2 regions of the Bacillus sp. FSL K6-6540 genome follow, and region 2 is predicted to be linked to the other one. Evidence: predicted binding sites of a transcription regulator. Region 2 holds the regulator's gene; the other holds the start of a gene.

The links. Region 2 encodes LexA, which represses DNA repair genes until DNA is damaged. Its sites were predicted from a motif close to CGAACATATGTTCG; they were not measured.
Region 1: the regulator LexA is predicted to act here: its motif matches at 1,495-1,508, upstream of MHH82_RS08335 (YolD-like family protein).

The regions. Positions count from the first base shown of each region.
Region 1 is NZ_JBBOXH010000001.1:1,902,925-1,906,055, forward strand. Features, by position in the region: gene MHH82_RS08315 (glycoside hydrolase family 73 protein) at 1-525, shown strand, start outside; gene MHH82_RS08320 (hypothetical protein) at 701-856, shown strand; gene MHH82_RS08325 (hypothetical protein) at 879-1,091, opposite strand; gene MHH82_RS08330 (helix-turn-helix domain-containing protein) at 1,220-1,441, shown strand; gene MHH82_RS08335 (YolD-like family protein) at 1,555-1,884, shown strand; gene MHH82_RS08340 (cysteine desulfurase family protein) at 2,129-3,131, shown strand, end outside.
Region 2 is NZ_JBBOXH010000001.1:2,733,255-2,736,385, reverse strand. Features, by position in the region: gene MHH82_RS12265 (hypothetical protein) at 1-330, opposite strand, end outside; gene MHH82_RS12260 (DUF896 domain-containing protein) at 489-695, opposite strand; gene MHH82_RS12255 (LysM peptidoglycan-binding domain-containing protein) at 986-1,357, opposite strand; gene lexA (transcriptional repressor LexA) at 1,533-2,159, shown strand; gene MHH82_RS12245 (hypothetical protein) at 2,228-3,034, opposite strand; gene MHH82_RS12240 (RNA polymerase sigma factor) at 3,027-3,131, opposite strand, start outside.

The sequences.
Region 1 (3,131 bases), 830 kb from region 2:
ACAACCGAATACGTGAACGGGAAGCCGATCAAAGTAGACGCCGCCTTCCGTGCCTATAACAATTGGGGCGAGTCCATCGCCGATCATACTAAGCTGATCCTGAACGGGGTTAGCTGGGACCGTAACAAATACAAGAAGGTTATCGGGGTGGACGGTAAGACGGCCGCGAGGGAGATCCAAGAGGCGGGTTATGCGACGGATCCGAAGTATGCGGATAAGCTGATCGCCATTATGGATGAGTACAACCTGTATCAATACGATGTCGTGAAAGGGGGAAAGGAGCCTGTGAAAGAGACCAAGGAACGTGATATTAACGTGGTCAGTCCCTGGGCAGCTCCTGCTTGGGAAGAGATGAAGAAGAACGGGTATGTGGACGGCAGCCGGCCAGGCGCGCCCGTCACGCGAGAGGAGCAAGTGGTTATGATGTATCGACTGCGGAAGAACTTCCTTAAATTGATCGGTGGCAATACCGTCCGGATCGCGGAGCTGGAGAAGCAGCTGCAGGCAATTGAATCAGAAAAGTAGATTTACAAAATGTCCCAAATGAAATATAATATCAACAAAACCGAGGGCATCGGTAAGAAGAACCTCGCTGGCTTAGGCTTGCGAGGTTCTTTTTTTTTGTTTATCGGAAGTTTAAATATACTGACGGTTGATATATAATGGTGAAAACTGATCCTGAGCAAAGGAGGGAAATCTGGTGTCTAAGAAAATCCAGTATCTCGACTACGCCGTACAGGACAACGTTTTGGTACCTCTGGTCTATCTCACTTCGGAACAATTCGACCAGTTGATATTTGAATATGATTCCTTTAACCTGAAACAGGTACGGCGGCGTAAGAAAAGAGGGGCCTGATCTCGGCCCCTCTCCCTGAAACTTATCCGCGACGCTTGCGCTGCGTCATGCGGTGGTGCAGGTCATACGCCCGCTGTTCAGCTTCCGTGAGGGCATACCGTCCAAGTATCTGTTCCTCACGATTTTTGAACTCCTCCTTGGTGATCCGTCCTAGCCCCATCTGGTCTCGGGTCACTCTAAGGAGGTGTTCTCGTTTTTGGAGCTTTTCAAAAGCTTCCATTAACACTTTATCCATTTGTCTCACCTCCTTTATAATTTAATTATATACGAAATTCGTATAGTTGTCAACGATATTCGTATAAATTATTCAAATATCGTTTACATTTAACGATAATCGTATATAATGAAGGTGAGGTGATCGAAATGTTCAAGCTCAAGCTGGACAGAATACTATTTGAAAAGAGAATGAATGCGAATCAATTATCTGAAATGACCGGAATCCGCTATCCTACAATTCTGGATATGGTCAAGAACAAATCAAAAGCATGGTCCCCTGATAATTTAGATAAGGTATACAAGGCGCTAGAATTAAACAGCGTAACTGAATTAATTGAATATGTGAATGAAGAAGCCACCGAGGCATAGAGCGCGGTGGCTTTTTTTTACATTGATCAGGGAACGTTAGTTCGCATATAATACAAACAAATGTTCTTGTTTTGTGAATGACCAAACCGGCAAAGTTAAGGAGGGCACTGTAAATGACAAAATTAGATGGGAACGGTCTTTGGGAGTCCAGTCGTATGATGATACCAGAACATAGGGAAGCCATAATTCGGCTACAGCTCAAACAGGGTAGGAAAGATCGGCCAACCTTGGATCCACAGGAAATGGAATTGATTGAGCAAGCACTGGCCGAGTCGTTTCATGAGCACCGTCCCATTAAATTAAGGCTGTTTGATGAGTATGAGGATACAGAGTTAACAGGTATTGTCGTATTGATCCACACGTTCAGACGGGAAATCAAATTGTCCATAGCTGAAGATCGCTGGCAATGGATTAAGATCGATGAGGTAATTTCGGTAAGTTGAACAAAAGAAATTTGTGGAAAAAGGACTCCAGCTCATAACGGCGGAGTCCTTTTTCAATGGGCCTTGAGTAATTCAGAACCCACACTTTACCCACAAAAAAGCTTGTAGGTTGTTGTTTGTCCTTGTAGGTTGTACTATGATAGAATACGCTAAAATCTTGATTCTGAAAGGGTTGTTGTAGAATGAACTTTACTCTTGTACATCCTGTCAGATATATGTTTTATATTTAAGGGTGACGACGGAGATGAAATCAGTATACTTGGATCATGCCGCATCAACCCCGGTTCATCCGGAGGTCGCGGAGCGGATGATGAATGTCATGACGAGCCAATACGGCAATGCTTCGAGCGTCCATGCTTTTGGACGGGAAGCGAAGAAGATCGTGAACGGGGCGCGTGATCGAATAGCGTCTTTGTTAGGATGCCATTCGGACGAGCTGGTGTTTACCGCAGGCGGGACCGAGAGCGATAACCTGGCTGTTCTGGGACTGCTGGAGTCCTTGGGCGTGGAAGGCAGACATGTGATTACGTCAGCGGTGGAGCACCATGCGGTGCTCCACACTTGCCATGAGCTGGAACGGCGGGGCTGCCAGGTTACCTATGTCCCGGTGGACCCTACAGGGCGTGTTTCTGTAGAGGACATTGCGGGCGCGATTCAGGACAACACGGCGCTGGTGACCATCATGTACGGCAACAATGAAGTAGGCACCGTTCAGCCGATCGCCGAAATCGGCGAGTTATGCCGGAGCCGCGGAATCGTATTCCATACCGATGCCGTTCAGGCATTGGGCTCGGAGGCGATCAACTGCCGCGAGCTGCCGGTGGATATGTGGAGCTTCTCCGCCCACAAAATCAACGGGCCGCAGGGCGTAGGCGCTTTGGTCGTCCGCAGGGGACTCAGCGTATCTCCCCGTCTGTTCGGAGGGCTGCAGGAGAAAAAGCGCCGGGCCGGAACAGAGAATATGGCCGGAATCGCCGGTTTTGCGGCGGCAGTGGAATGGACCGTGCAGAATATGGAGACGCGGATCCAGCATTATCGCGAACTGAGATCGACCCTCCTTGACGGGCTTCGTCAGGAGATTGGCGAGAATTCTTTTGTGATCAATGGAAACCCGGAACATCACCTACCTCACATCCTGAATATCAGCTTTCCCGGTGCCAATACGGAGACGATGCTGATGAACCTCGATATGGAAGGAATTGCGGCGGCAAGCGGCTCGGCTTGTACGTCGGGATCCCTGGAAATAT
Region 2 (3,131 bases):
GAACTTCATGGTCGACACGGAGGCCCGTTCAATCTTCAAATAAGGCTTGCGGAGAAATATCATGAGCGCCAACAGGATATACAAGCTGACGCCAACCCAATTCAATACATCATTGCTTCCGCCGGCTGCCTGTGAAGTTGCCGTTCCGAGAAGCGCATACAAACCGGCCAATGCAACAAGCACTAACGGAAGTACATACTTACGTCCCTTAAACACGTCATGCTTATCATTAATCGCAGACCCTTGATACGAGGTCAATCCCTGCTTTTTGCGCTGTTTGTTAAGTTGCGACATATTTTTGCTGACTTTTCTTTCCCATGAACGTGACATTTGGTTCCCCCTGAACTCATAATCAAAATGTTTATAAACCATATAAACTTGGGGTAACCGTAATCGATTATCCGAATGGCCGGTACCCCAAGTAGTATTATGCTATCCTTCGATCTGTTCACGGATCCTCTAAATATATATCCTTGAACGGTTATCGACTAGTGCTTTAATCGCGGGCCGCCTTTTTGTTCGTTTTCATCAACCCATTCAATCGATTCCAGCTGTTGTCTAAAGTTACTGCGAATATTGTTAAGGTATATTTCCCGAAGCTCGGCCCGTTCTTTGAGCTCCTCCTCGGTCAGCCCTTCATTCTTCTTCTTTCTTGCTAATACATTGATGCGTTCTACCAAAGTATCGATGTCCATGACTTCTCCTCCAATTTCGATATCATGTATAACTTAAACATGTGAAAAAGAGCTTGTCAAGGCAACTGAGCCCTTGCAAACTCTTCTCAGAACAAATAGGAATATATGATGCGCATAAACGAATACCGTCTATGGGGAGGAAATCTATAGTTATCTATTGTAAACGCGCTATTACGCGTAAATGATTCAATCTGACAAGCAGAATATGATGTGTCATTAAACAGGAAGTAACCAGCCGTATGTGGTGATTATATGGAGTATGAATGCCTATTGGTTGAAGCAACGTCAAATCACCAAACCGGCAATGACAGCACTTCCCCAGCCTGTATGTCCGGACCCTTCAATCCGTTCATTCTTCGTATGCTATCCAGATATACGCGTGTATCCATATCCGCAGGTTTGTGAAGGGAAGCAATTCGCCACAAGCTATCGCCATATTGAACGATCACCTGCTTCTCTCCAGTCGGCTTCTCTGTCCCACCGGCAAAAACGGAATATGCACCTGTCCAAAAGATGGCCACAATTAGCAGGGTGAACAACAGTTTATTCAAAGGGATCGAAGCTATCTTCGATTTCAAGTAAATGCCCCAATTCTTCGATGATTGTTCTGTTACCACCGGAACGTTCTCATAAATGCTGCGGTATGTACTGTATTTCAACATGGAATCATCATCTCCCAAACAAGTGTTCTCTTATGGATTCATCTTAACACGAACACTTGTTTGATTCAATACCCAAAAGAACATTTGTTCTATTTTATTTTAGAACTTATGTTTGTACGAACGGTAGTTCTATGTTATAATTTTCCCAAACGTTACTAAATGGGGTTGATACGGCATGTCGAAAATATCCAGCCGCCAGCTGGCGATCTTAGAGTTTATCCGCAACGAAGTTCGTAGCAAGGGTTACCCGCCTTCTGTCCGGGAAATCGGCGAGGCTGTCGGACTAGCTTCCAGTTCTACGGTCCATGGTCATCTGGACCGTTTGGAGAAGAAAGGCCTGATCCGCCGTGACCCTACGAAACCAAGAGCGATCGAGCTGCTTGGCCAAGAAGAATCCGAGAGCGCGAATCTGTTTACGCACACCATAGCCAGAGTGCCTGTCGTCGGGAAAGTCACAGCAGGCGTGCCGATTACGGCCATGGAGAACATTGAAGACTATTTCCCGCTCCCTCAGCATTACGTGGGCGACGATAAAGTGTTCATGTTGTCCGTAGTCGGCGACAGTATGATTGAAGCCGGTATTCACAGCGGTGACTACGTCATCGTTCGCCAGCAGCAAACCGCGGACAATGGTGACATTGTCGTTGCAATGACAGAAGAAGATGAAGCAACCGTGAAGACCTTCTATAAGGAGAAGGATCATGTACGATTGCAGCCGGAGAATCCTACCTATGAGCCGCTGCGCTTGAACCATGTTACGATTCTCGGGAAAGTGATCGGTCTCTTCAGGGACGTACACTAATTCCATAGAATTATGAATAAGAGGTTACCTTCCTTATTTGGATGGTAACCTCTTTTTTAGGACATGCACTAGAACGTTCCGGTCTTACGCAACACTAGAACCAACGCATTTTGCCTAAGATCTAATTGATACATTCTTTCAGAAACATAATCCGGCGAACCTTCGCCTCCCGGTCCCTCCGTAGACTGCAGAACAAGCTTATTCTCCTTCACCTCGGGAGCCGTACCTGGTCTATAATACGAAAAGTAGGATACCAAGGACTCATCCTGAAATCGAAGCTGCACGGCATTACCCGTTTCATGCTCTACGGCGAACGCATAGATTTGTATGCCATGACAGTCCCTATATTGCGGTGCCAGTATAAATACATCGGCATCTTGAAACGGCAAGCGAATCATATCAACTGGAGCAGATGTCGGTTGAATAAATGTAAGCCCCTCCAGCGTAGTGACTTCATTTGTAACTTGGTTAGTACTATACTGCACGCTGTAGTTTCCGGTAAACGACCGATCCGTTTCGATACCGAAGCAGCTCGGTGCACCCAATGTCGTTATTTTTTCCTGTCCAACTGCAATAACGTTTAACCGTCCTTCATCCGTTACGCCTTGTGCCCGGATTGTCTCCTCCTTAGTAGGGGGCATAGTCCCTGCTCTCTGTTGTTCGTCCCTGCCATAAGGCAATTGAAAGGCAAATAAAATAATCAGAAGCATGAACCCGCCAGCTAATCCAACTTGTAAGTACTTTCGACGTTTAGGTTTGCTGTCGGTGAAAATCACGGACCTATGCACGTTTTTTTTCATTTCGGAAGTGAACTTTTCATCTGTAAAGGGAGCTTTTTTCGCCCGGTTGTACCAGCCTGGTTTATCCTCATTCATCGTTCTTCTCCTTCATTAGGTTTTGCACTCTTTTCCTGGCCCGATGCAATCTTGATTTTACGGTGCCTGTCGCAATATGAAGCAGCTCCGCAATCTC